DNA from 3 places in the Pseudomonas sp. HS6 genome. Region 1 is predicted to be linked to each of the others. Evidence: predicted binding sites of a transcription regulator. Region 1 holds the regulator's gene; each other region holds the start of a gene.

Region 1 (4,212 bases):
CTGCAACGCATCGGCTTGTCCGGCCCGTTGTCCCGCGACCTGCTGGCGCTGACCAGCGATATCGAAGAGCCTCGTCAGGCCTGGCGCATGCTGCTGGCGCACCTGGCGCGGATGATTGCCACACCGGAAGTCGAGCCACTGGAAGAGGGCGGGATCATTGCCATGGTCGGCCCGGCCGGAATGGGCAAGACCACCACCTTGGCCAAGCTCGCTGCCCGTTACGTGCTCAAGTACGGCGCGCAGAACATTGCGCTGGTGAGCATGGACAGTTTCCGCATCGGTGCTCAGGAACAGTTGAAAACCCTGGGCCGGATCCTCAATGTGTCGGTGACCCACGTCGATCCGGGCCAGTCCCTGGTGCAGGCGCTGGATCCACTGCTGCGCAAACGCGTGGTGCTGATCGATACCGCCGGCCTGCAGGCCAGCGATCCGGCATTGCGCATGCAGCTGGAAAGCCTGGCCAGTCGTGGCGTTCGGTCGAAAAATTATCTGGTACTGGCAACCACCAGCCAGAAACAGGTTCTAACCGCCGCTTATCACAGTTACAAGCGTTGCGGGCTCGCCGGGTGCATCCTGACTAAACTGGATGAGACGGCCAGCCTTGGCGAAGTGCTGAGCCTGGCGATCAGTCATGAACTGCCGGTCGCCTACCTGACCGACGGCCCACGGATTCCGGATGATCTGCATCTGCCGCGCCGTCATCAATTGGTCAGCCGCGCCGTCAGCGTGCAAATGCAGGAAGAACCCAGCGAAGAAGCCATGGCTGACATGTTCGCTGATATCTACCACAGTCCGACCAAGCAGGTTGGCTGAGGTAATGAACAGTTTTTGTACCTACATCGATGGTCTGCCATGCATTGTTCCGGTTGTGAACGCGCAGCCAGTAATGTGGCCTCCGTCTATGCAAGACAAGGTAAAGAAATAACATGGGCAGCATGCATCCCGTACAGGTGATCGCGGTGACCGGCGGCAAAGGTGGCGTCGGCAAGACTAACGTGTCAGTGAACTTGTCCCTGGCGCTGGCAGAGCTTGGCCGTCGGGTCATGCTGCTGGACGCCGACCTGGGTCTGGCGAACGTCGACGTTCTGCTGGGCCTCACGCCCAAACGTACCCTGGCCGATGTGATCGAGGGCCGCTGCGAGCTGCGCGACGTGCTGTTGCAAGGCCCCGGCGGGATCCGCATCGTGCCGGCCGCTTCCGGCACCCAGAGCATGGTTCACCTGAGCCCGGCCCAGCATGCCGGTCTGATTCAGGCGTTCAGCGACATCGGCGACAATCTCGACGTACTGGTGATCGACACCGCTGCGGGGATTGGTGACTCGGTAGTCAGTTTCGTTCGCGCGGCGCAAGAAGTGTTGCTGGTGGTCTGCGACGAGCCGACCTCGATCACCGACGCCTACGCACTGATCAAACTGCTGAACCGCGATTACGGCATGAACCGCTTCCGTGTCCTGGCCAACATGGCCCAGAGCCCGCAGGAAGGTCGCAATCTGTTCGCCAAGTTGACCAAGGTCACGGATCGCTTCCTCGACGTCGCCCTACAATACGTCGGCGCGGTGCCTTACGACGAAAGCGTGCGCAAGGCGGTGCAGAAGCAGCGTGCGGTCTATGAAGCCTTCCCGCGTTCCAAGTGCGCACTGGCGTTCAAGGCGATCGCACAGAAGGTCGACACCTGGCCGCTGCCCGCCAACCCGCGCGGCCACCTCGAATTTTTCGTCGAGCGCCTCGTGCAGCAAACGGCAGGACCTGTGCTATGACCGCCAGCGGTATGAATTTCTACAAGAAGTCGGCACGTGACGCGCAGTACGAGCTGATCGAGCGTTACGCGCCACTGGTCAAACGCATCGCCTATCACTTGCTGGCGCGATTGCCGGCCAGTGTGCAGGTCGAAGACCTGATTCAGGCCGGAATGATCGGCCTGCTCGAAGTCTCGACCAAATACGACGCCAGCAAGGGCGCCAGTTTCGAAACGTACGCGGGCATCCGGATCCGCGGCGCCATGCTCGATGAAGTACGCAAGGGGGACTGGGCACCGCGCTCGGTTCACCGCAACACCCGTATGGTCAGCGACGCGATTCGCTCGATTGAAGCTAAAACCGGCCGTGACGCTAAAGATCACGAGGTTGCGGCCGAACTCCAATTGAGTCTCGACGATTACTACGGGATTTTGAACGACACCCTGGGCAGCCGACTGTTCAGTTTCGACGACCTGCTGCAGGACGGCGAACACGAAGGGCTGCACGAGGATGGCGCCAGTGCTCATCTTGAGCCGTCGCGCGATCTGGAAGATGAGCGCTTCCAGGCTGCGTTGGCGGACGCGATTGCCAATTTGCCGGAGCGTGAGCGACTGGTGTTGGCGCTGTACTACGACGAAGAGCTGAACCTCAAGGAAATCGGTGAAGTCCTTGGCGTCAGTGAATCGCGGGTCAGCCAGTTACACAGCCAGTGCGCGGCCCGCTTGCGGGGGCGTTTGGGGGAGTGGCGAGCGCGCTGAAGGCAGTGTGGGGACGCTGCGAACGAGGCTGGTGCGGTGGTGAACGGCACCGGTCTTGCTCTGTTGTGCTCCAGACAGTCATCGAGTGCTTTGCCGGATTGATTGAAATGGCGCGTCCAGGTGCTGGGCGCGTTTAAGACTGCTTGGAGGTCGAATTGAACAAAGACATGAAAATCCTCATCGTTGATGACTTCTCAACGATGCGGCGGATCATCAAGAACCTGTTGCGTGACCTCGGGTTCACCAACACCGTTGAAGCCGACGATGGCACCACTGCCATTCCGGTACTCAACAGCGGCAGCATCGACTTTCTGGTGACCGACTGGAACATGCCTGGCATGACCGGTATCGACCTGCTGCGCCATGTGCGCGCCGATGAAAAACTCAAGCACCTGCCAGTGCTGATGGTGACTGCTGAAGCCAAGCGCGAGCAGATCATCGAAGCGGCCCAGGCCGGCGTTAACGGCTACGTGGTCAAACCTTTCACGGCTCAGGCGCTGAAAGAAAAAATCGAGAAGATTTTCGAACGCATCGGCTGATGACGCGCGGGGGAGCTATGGAGCATAACGAATCTTCACAGGGCGACTTCGAGTCGACTCTGAAAAAACACGCGGTCGAACTGGTCGAAAGCCTTGAAAAAGGCAGGTTCGGCGACGCTGTGCAACTGATCCATGAGCTCAATCAGACCCGTGACCGTGGCCTGTACCAGGAAGTGGGCAAGCTCACGCGCGAACTGCACAGTGCAATCGTCAACTTCCAGATCGACCCGCATATGCCGCAGGCCGAGGAAGTGTCGCAGATCACTGATGCGACCGAGCGTCTGGGCTATGTGGTCAAGCTGACCGAGGCGGCGGCCAACCGCACCATGGACCTGGTGGAAAGCGCCACGCCGGTGGTCAATGGCCTGGCTGACGAAGCCCAGGCATTGAGTGCCGACTGGGGACGCTTCATGCGCCGTGAAGTCGGGGCTGAAGAGTTCCGCGAGCTGGCGCGTCGGGTCGACGGTTTTCTGACACGCAGCAGCACGGACAACCGCGCAGTGTCGAGCAACCTCAACGACATTCTGCTGGCCCAGGATTACCAGGACCTCACCGGTCAAGTGATCAAGCGCGTGACCCAACTGGTCACCGAAGTCGAAAGCAATCTGCTCAAACTCGTGCTCATGGCCAGTCAGGTGGACCGCTTTGCGGGCATCGAACATGACCGTGCGGCGATGCTCGCTGAAAAAGATCCACAAAAACATCTCTCGCAGGGTGAAGGTCCGCAGATTCATGCCGATAAACGAGAAGACGTTGTGTCCGGTCAGGACGATGTGGACGATTTGTTATCCAGCCTTGGATTCTAGAGTTTTGGAATTATAGGTTTTTTGGGTTTTTAGACCTGTAGGAGCACCCCATTAATGAGCTTCGGCGCCGATGAAGAGATCCTTCAGGATTTCCTGGTTGAGGCCGGCGAGATTCTTGAGCAACTGTCCGAACAACTGGTCGAGCTGGAAAGCCGCCCGGATGACGCAGATCTGCTCAACGCAATTTTTCGCGGTTTCCACACTGTAAAAGGGGGCGCCGGCTTCCTTCAGCTCAATGAGCTGGTGGAGTGCTGTCACATCGCCGAGAACGTGTTCGACATCCTGCGCAAGGGTGAGCGTCGCGTAGATGCAGAACTGATGGACGTGGTGCTCGAAGCGCTGGACGCGGTGAACAGCATGTTCACTGAAGTCC
Region 2 (4,212 bases), 820 kb from region 1:
TGGGTGTTCATGTCGTTGATCACCGACACCGCCTGGGTAATGGTCTCCAGCGCTTCGGCCGCCTTGGCCGCGTGCTGCACGCTTTCGTCGGTGCGGTTCTGGCTGTCTTCCATGACCCGCACCACATCACGTGTGCCCTGTTGCAGTTGCTGGATCATGCTCTGGATTTCTTCGGTGGCCTTCTGGGTTTTCTGCGCCAGGTTGCGTACCTCGTCGGCCACCACGGCAAACCCGCGACCCTGCTCGCCGGCACGGGCGGCCTCGATGGCTGCGTTGAGGGCCAGCAGGTTGGTCTGCTCGGCGATTCCGCGAATGGCGGTGAGGATCGCGTTGATGTTTTCGCTGTCCTTGGCCAGCGTCTGCACTACGTCCACGGCCTTGCTGATTTCCACGGCCAGCACGCCGATCGAGTTCGACGTATCGCGCACGATCTGCATGCCCTGGCTGGCAGCCTGATCGGCATGGCTGGCAGCTTGCGCGGCCTGGGTCGCATTGCGCGCCACGTCCTGAGCGGTCGCCGTCATTTCCTGCACGGCGGTGGCGACCTGATCAATCTCGGCCATCTGCTTTTGTATGCCGATGTTGGTACGGATCGCGATGTCTGCCGTGTGTTCCGAAGAGTCGCTGACGCTCTGTACCGACGACACCACCTGCGTGATCATCGCCTGCAACTTCGCGAGGAAGGTATTGAAGCCTTTGGCGATTGAACCGAGTTCGTCATTGCGGTCACTGCTCAAGCGACGGGTCAGATCGCCTTCGCCCTGGGCGATGTCATCGAGCATGGTGACCATTTGCTTCAGTGGCCGAGCGATACCGTGGCCCACCAGCCAGATCACCAGCAAACCGAGGCCGGCGATGATCAGACCGACCATGGCCATGCCGAAGGTGTCGGATTTGCGCTGGGCGTCGAGGTCGCCCTGAAGTTTCTGCAGATCCGCCATCACCGCGTCGAGCGGCAATTGCAGCATCAGCGTCCAGCGTGCGTCGGTCTGGCCGATGCCGAACGGCAGGTACAACTCGATCCGGCCCGACTCCTTATTGACGGTGTAGGTCACTTCGCCGCGCTTGATATTGGCCATGTTGGCAATCTGCTGGGCATCGAGGATGTCGCTGACTTTCTCGCCGAATTTGCTCGGGTCCTTGGTGTAGGCGACGATCCGGCCGTTGCCGCCGATCAGGGCCATTTGCCCGGCGCCGCTGTACAGTTTCTGGTTCGCGCCGAGGAGCATTTCCTGGATGAAGTTCACCGACAGGTCGGCACCGACGATGCCCTGGAAGGCGCCGTTGAGCATGATCGGTTTAATAAAGGATGCGAGCATGACGATCTTGTCGCCGACTTTGTAGGGCGCCGGATCGATCACGCAGGATTTCTTGGTTTCTTTCGAACACAGGTAGTACTCGCTGGCACGCACGCCGGTGGACAGGACTTTCTGGTCGTCGACGTCCACCAGTTTGTCCAGGCCCAGGGTACCGTCCTCGTTGCGGAACCACCACGGCAGGAAGCGCCCGTTGGCGGCGTCGATGCCGACTATGCTGGTGCCGACGTAGGCCGCGTCATTGTGGTCCAGTGCGTTCTTTTCCCAACCGATGTAGGTGCCGAGAATCTTCGGGTTCTTCTCGACGTTTTCCTTGATCAGGCTGATCAGTTGCTCGCGGCTGACGCTCAGTCGCGGCTGACCATCGGCGCCCGGGGTGCCAAGCAGGGCGTTGACCCGCACCAGTCCGCCGGCAATCAGCAGTGGCGCTTCCAGCTCGCGCTGGATCTGGCTGACCTGGGTTTGCGCCAGCGAGGTCAGGCGTTGTTCGATGACTTGCTCGAACTGAGCCTGGGTTCGTTGTTGAACCATCTCTTGGGTGCGGGCGCCGGAAAACAGCGCATACAGCACCAGCGCCGCCACCACGCTGAGAACGATGGCGCCGGCCAGGGCCGCCACGGAAAACTGGATCGACTTGAATTTCATGGAAGCTCCGCACGCAAGAGGACGTCTGCGCTGCTGTATCGGCAGCCACTATTGCGCCATGAGGCGAAGTGCGAGCAATTGAAGGTGGATGTCGCAAATGGATCAGTACGCGACGCAGTTGCAAAGGGCTTGCAAGGGGATGTGAATTTTTTCCTACAGGTCGGGCGGGCGCCTTCTGAAAGTGCGTGCATCACGTCTGTTGTATCTGGCGTCGATACAATTACCCGCCTAGGATACGCGGCATGTTTTCAGGGAGCTTTTGAATGAACAAGACATTGGTTGTAGGTGCACTGAGCGCGGCGCTGTTGCTGGCCGGTTGTCAGTCGGTCAACACCACCAGCGGCGGTGCCGTGGGCGTGGAGCGCAAGCAGTACATGTTCAGCATGCTGTCCTCGCAAGAGGTCGACCAGATGTATGCCCAGTCCTATCAGAAGACCGTTGGCGAGGCGTCCAGCAAAGGTGTGCTGGACAAGACCAGCAACGAAGCCAAACGGGTTCAGGCGATTGCCAACCGCTTGATCGCCCAGGCGCCGAACTTCCGTCCGGATGCGGCGCAGTGGCAGTGGGAAGTAAACCTGATCAAGAGTGACGAGCTCAATGCCAACTGCGGCCCTGGCGGCAAGATCATTTTCTACACCGGGCTGATCGACAGCCTGAAACTGACCGACGATGAAATCGCCGCAGTCATGGGCCATGAAATCGCCCACGCCCTGCGCGAGCACGGTCGTGAAGCGATGTCCAAGGCCTATGGCATCGAGATGGCCAAGCAGGGCGCTGGCGCATTGCTCGGCCTGGGTCAGGACAGCCTGGCGTTGGCCGACACCGTGGCCAACTACGGCATGACGCTGCCCAACAGCCGCGCCAACGAGAACGAAGCCGACCTGATCGGCCTGGAACTGGCCGCTCGCGCCGGCTACAACCCGAACGCCGCGATCACCCTGTGGAACAAGATGAGCAAGGCGTCCGAAGGTGCACCACCAGAGTTCATGAGCACTCACCCGGCATCGTCCAGCCGGATCGCCTCATTGCAGGCGGCCATTCCGAAGGTCATGCCGCTTTACGAGAAAGCGCCCAAGTCCTGAAACAATGATCGCTCCCACACCGAGTGTGGGAGCGATCTGCCGGATCAGACCCAGCCGCTGCTCTGCATCGCCTTGTATACCGCGACGATCGCCAGAATCATGAACGCCGAAGCCGCGAGGCGACGGATCAGGGTCAATGGCAATTTGTCTGCGGCAAAGTTACCCGCCAGAACCACTGGTACGTTGGCAATCAACATGCCGAGCGTGGTGCCGATGATCACCAGCCACAGTTCCGGGTATTGCGCGGCCAGCATCACGGTGGCGATCTGGGTTTTGTCGCCGATTTCCGCGAGGAAGAAGGCGATCAGCGTGGTCAGGAACGGCCCGAACTTGCGGGCGGTGCTCGCTTCATCGTCGTCCATTTTGTCCGGCACCAGCGTCCACAGGGCGGTGGCGGTGAAGCTCGCGGCGAGAATCCAGTGCAGGACCGTATCGGAGAAGAAGCTGCCGAACCAGGCGCCTACCGCACCGGCTGCCGCGTGGTTGGCCAGGGTCGCCGCAACGATACCGGCAATGATCGGCCAGGGTTTGCGAAAGCGAGCGGCGAGAATCAGCGCGAGCAGTTGCGTCTTGTCGCCGATTTCGGCCAAGGCAACGATTGCGGTGGGAACGAGTAACGAGTCCAGCATCAGGATTTCCTAAGGGGCGGGTCGACACGGCTATGACACGTACAGCCTTCCCGCCCCGGGTAAGGTGTGCGTGTCATAGGTCTTGTCAAACCCTGCGATCCGTCTGCTGCGGACGCTTGGGTCGCATACGCCATGATCTGAGGATCAAGTATGTTGACGTATGCCGGACGAGCATGGCGCTCGTGGGAGACTACTCCCCTAGGACGGAGCGGATTCTGCCTAGGCAGAATCCATTCGGCAAGTGCTAATTTTCAGCCGCGCTTGGCCCGGTAAATCCGGAAACCATTGCCTTCGGCCTTGATCGCACACACGCCCAGATGCTCTTCGATCAGCGGCTGGTACTTCAGGAAACTGTTCGCCACCAGGCGCAGTTCGCCTCCGTTTTTCAGATGTTTGGCTGCTTTTCGCAGCAAGTTCTCTGTGGCGAAATAGTCGGTATGCACGCCGACATGGAACGGCGGGTTACTCAGAATCGCGTTCAAACCCATCGGCGCGGCGTCAATGCCGTCACCGGTCAACACGTCGGCTTCCAGACCGTTG
Region 3 (4,212 bases), 2.2 Mb from region 1:
TCTGTTGCTTGAACAGTTGCAGCTTGCCGCTGGTGTCGGCGTCGAAGGTGCCGACCTTGTTCTTGTCCATCAGGCGAATGGTTTCGCTGGCCAGGTACATGTCGTTGCGCACGTTGCCCATGGCCTCGGCCGGGACTTTCGCCAGCGAGCCGTAGCCTTTGACTTCTTCACCGATGTGCCCGGTCAGGGAGGCGAGCGCGGGGATCAGTTGCGGCGTGGCTTCCTTGCTACGCACGTAGTCGGAGAGCACTGCGCGTGGATTGGCCGGTGCCGGCAGTGGCGCACTTTTCACCAGCGCTTGCTGGGTCACTTGGGCAACAGCGGCGAATTGCAGCGACTGCTCTTCCGGCATGGTGCGGTTCAGCGCATAAGCCATCGGCAGGGTGCCAACCAGAATCAGCATGATCAGGCCCATGCCTTTCTGGCCGTCGTTGGAACCGTGGGCGAAGGACACGCCGGTGCAAGTCAGGATCAGCAAACTACGAATCCACCACGGCGGCGGGGTGTTGCCTTCCGGGGCCTTGTACAGCGAACGGTTCTTCACGAACGCGCGCAGCGCCAGCAGCAACAGCGCCGCACAACCGAAACCCACCAGCGGCGACAGCAGCAGTGCGTAACCAATCTTGGTCGCCTGAGCCCAGTCCACACCGCTGGTGCCGTCGCGACCGTGCATCAGGGCATTTGCCACGCCAACGCCGATGATCGAACCGATCAGCGTGTGCGACGACGAGGCCGGCAGGCCCAGCCACCAGGTGCCGAGGTTCCACAGGATCGCAGCGATCAGCAGGGCGAAGATCATCGCGAAACCGGCGGACGAACCGACTTGCAGAATCAGCTCCACCGGCAGCAACGCAATGATGCCGAACGCCACCGCGCCGCTCGACAGCAGCACCCCGAGGAAGTTGAAGAAACCCGACCACACCACGGCCACATTTGGCGGCAGCGAGTGGGTGTAGATCACTGTGGCCACGGCGTTGGCGGTGTCGTGGAAACCGTTGACGAACTCAAAGCCCAGCGCAATCAACAGCGCCACGCCGAGCAGCAGGAACGGGGTCCAGGTGGTGACCACCGTGCCGAGTTCGTGCATGTCGTGCATCAGGCTGTAGGCCGTGAAGAGCATCCCCATGGCCAGCACGGCAAAGAACACCACGTAAGTGAAGGGGCCGGTTTTCTTGTCGAGCGCCGGCCTGCCGCTGGAGGCAGGGGCCGGGCTGGCGGTCAGGGAGGGAGTAGCCATGGGAGGACAATCCTGAGCGGGGGAAGGAGTGTCGCCCATGATCGTTGCTAAATATTACAGAGAGACTGCGGCAGGTCAGTGTTTGGCCGATTAGCCGCGCCGCTGGTCCTAATAGTCCCCGCGTTTGCGAAACGCCCAGCGCCCGGCAATCACGGTAAACGTCACCACCAGCGCCACCAGAATCCAGAACCCTTCCGGATCAGTGGCCAGCGGCACGCCGCCGACGTTCATACCGAAGAAACCGGCAATGATGTTGATCGGCAGCGCCAGCACCGTCACCACGGTCAGGGTGAACAGCGTGCGGTTGCTCTGTTCGTTGAGGTTGGCGGCGATCTCTTCCTGCAACAGCTTGATCCGCTCGCCGAGGGCCGTGAGGTCGTTGATGATCAGCGCGAACTCTTCGGTGGACTTGCGCAGCTCTTTCACGTCTTCCTTCTGCAACCAGGGCGGCGGCCGATTGAGCAGGCGCAGCAGCGAACCCGGCTCCAGCGCCAGCAGTCGTTGCAGGCGTACCAGCACCCGACGGTTGGCGCCGAGTTCGGCGCGGTTGGTCGACAGTCGCGAGGACAGCAACTCGTCCTCGACCTGATCGACGCTCATGCTGGTCTTGCGCACGATCTGGGTCAGCACTTCGCCCTGGTCGCGCAGCAAGTGCACGAGCAATTCCGAGGGCGAGCGAAAGCGCTCGCCGGCCTTCACCGACGAACGCAGCTTGTCCACCGAGTGCAGCGGTTGCAGGCGCGCACTGACGATCAGTTTGCTGCGCACGCAGACCCACAGCGTCGACACGTCCGAGGAGACCATGCTGCTGAGGTTGAATACCACGTCGTTGACCACAGCCAACAACGCCGAATCCACATGCTCGATGCGAGTCGAGCGCGAGCCTTCATGCAGCGCCTCGAAAAACTCCTCGGGCAATTGCAGGTGGCTTTTCATCCAACGCTCGCACGCGGCGTGAGCGAGGTTCAGGTGCAGCCAGAGGAATTCGTCGCCATCGGTGTCGTCTTGCAGGTAGCGCAATGCAGTCGCCGAGTCGACTTCGCGACCGCGCTCGCCGGGGCGGAAACGAAAACCGTAGAGCAAGCCGAACAGGTCTGGATCGCGATGGCTGATATCGAGGCTGTGGTTCATGAAGTCTCGCTGGGAGGAGGGCGTCTGTCGCGGGATTTGCAGATTCACCTGAGCCGCATCATTGCAATGCCGTGTGACGTTTTGGTGACAGGTAAATGACGCCAGAATCAATGCCTTACCGGCGGTCGGATATTTCTCAAGAAGCCCTCTGGCACGCCGATCACGCATGAGTTAGGTTGCGCGCCTTCGGCCAAGAGCCAAGGTTCGCCGACACGGATGTCCGGCCACAATTCACGTCTTACCGGACGTGCCTCATCCCTGTCATGAGTACCTGCGATGTTGCAAAAATCCCTGAGAGCGCAAATTCTCGCCCTGCTGAGCGGCAGTCTGTTGGCGATGCTGTTGATCGCGCTGGCCTGCTTTCATTTCCTGTCCAACGGCGTGCAGAACTACAGCCAGTTGATTGCCGGCCCCTTGCACACGTCGCAACTGATCGACGAAGCCAACCTGCAATTCAAGGTGCAGGTGCAGGAGTGGAAAAACGTCCTGCTGCGCGGCAAGCAACCGGCAGACCTGGCCAAATACTGGGGCCAGTTCGAAGATCGCCAGCGCGATGTGCAGAACATCCTCGGTGAACTGGCCAATCAGAAAGGCCTCGAGCCTTCGCTGAAAACCCGTATCGAACGGCTGCGTGAAGAGCACCGTCTGCTCGGCAGCGCGTACCAGAAAGGTCGCGATGCCTACGTCGCCGCCGGTGCCGATCCGACCGCTGGCGACACCGCCGTCAAAGGCGTCGACCGCGCCGCCAGCGATCAGATGAGCGAACTGGTGGCCGAGCTGCGCAAGCAGGGCACCGAACAGTCGGCGCTGATCAGCGCTGGCGCTGATCGCACTGTAATGCTGGGGATTCTGGTGATGCTCGCGTCCGGCCTGTTGATCGGATTGCTGAGCCTGTGGCTGGTCAACCGCAACCTGGTCGATCCGATCCGCAAACTCATCGACTACGTCACCCAGTTGAGCAAGGGCCGTCTGGTCGAGCGTGTGTCCAGCGACCGTCAGGACGAGTTGGGCAACCTGGCCGCAGCAGCCAACACCCTGCGCGATTTCCTCGCCGAAACCTTCAACCATCTGCAGCGCAGCGCCAAGGATCTGGACAGCGCCAGCGGCGAGTTGAACGCCATCGCCACCGTGATGGCCGGCGGCACCAACGAGCAGTTCAACCGCACCGATCAGGTGGCCACGGCGATGAACGAAATGTCCGCCACCGCCCAGGAAGTCGCCCGCCATGCGGCCGATGCGGCGCGTGCTGCCGACGATGCCGACCAGTCCGCCCAGCAGGGCGAAAAGGTCATGCAGAGCACCATCCACAGCATCACTCAGATGCGCGGCGAAATCGCCAACACCGCCACCGTGATCCGTCGTCTGGAAGCCGACAGCGGCCGCATCGGCAAGGTGCTGGAAGTGATTCGCGGGATCGCCGAGCAGACCAACCTGCTGGCGCTCAACGCCGCCATCGAAGCGGCCCGTGCCGGTGAAGCCGGGCGTGGTTTTGCGGTGGTGGCTGACGAAGTGCGTAATCTGGCGCAGCGCACGGCGGAGTCGATCATCGAGATCAACCAGATCATCCAGAGCGTGCAGACCGGCGCGGTGGATGCAGCCCACGCCATCGACAGCGGCCAGACCCGCAGCGATGAAAGCGTCGAGCAAGTGACCCAGGCCGGCGCCATGCTCGAGCGCATCACCCACGCGGTGGAAGCGATCCGCGACATGAACCGCCAGATCGCTACGGCGGCGGAAGAGCAGACCTCGGTGGCCGAGGACATCTCGCGCAACCTGACCGAGATCACCTCGATTGCCAGCACCAACCTCGACAACGTGCAGCGCACCGAAAGCGCCAGTCAGAA

The links. The regulator FliA, encoded in region 1, starts transcription of late flagellar genes. The targets are predictions, from matches to a motif close to CTAAAGTTTNNNNNNNNNNNGCCGNTAA.
Region 2: the regulator FliA is predicted to act here: its motif matches at 1,997-2,024, upstream of JJN09_RS28180 (methyl-accepting chemotaxis protein).
Region 3: the regulator FliA is predicted to act here: its motif matches at 2,504-2,531, upstream of JJN09_RS14650 (methyl-accepting chemotaxis protein).

Annotation. Positions count from the first base shown of each region.
Region 1 is NZ_CP067412.1:5,410,216-5,414,427, forward strand. It holds gene flhF (flagellar biosynthesis protein FlhF) at 1-813, shown strand, start outside; gene fleN (flagellar synthesis regulator FleN) at 927-1,757, shown strand; gene fliA (RNA polymerase sigma factor FliA) at 1,754-2,494, shown strand; gene JJN09_RS24540 (chemotaxis response regulator CheY) at 2,662-3,033, shown strand; gene JJN09_RS24545 (protein phosphatase CheZ) at 3,051-3,839, shown strand; gene JJN09_RS24550 (chemotaxis protein CheA) at 3,894-4,212, shown strand, end outside.
Region 2 is NZ_CP067412.1:6,225,241-6,229,452, forward strand. It holds gene JJN09_RS28180 (methyl-accepting chemotaxis protein) at 1-1,961, opposite strand, end outside; gene JJN09_RS28185 (M48 family metallopeptidase) at 2,225-3,043, shown strand; gene JJN09_RS28190 (TMEM165/GDT1 family protein) at 3,088-3,672, opposite strand; yybP-ykoY riboswitch at 3,761-3,883, opposite strand; gene JJN09_RS28195 (class I SAM-dependent methyltransferase) at 3,924-4,212, opposite strand, start outside.
Region 3 is NZ_CP067412.1:3,241,225-3,245,436, forward strand. It holds gene JJN09_RS14640 (inorganic phosphate transporter) at 1-1,237, opposite strand, end outside; gene JJN09_RS14645 (transporter) at 1,346-2,368, opposite strand; gene JJN09_RS14650 (methyl-accepting chemotaxis protein) at 2,645-4,212, shown strand, end outside.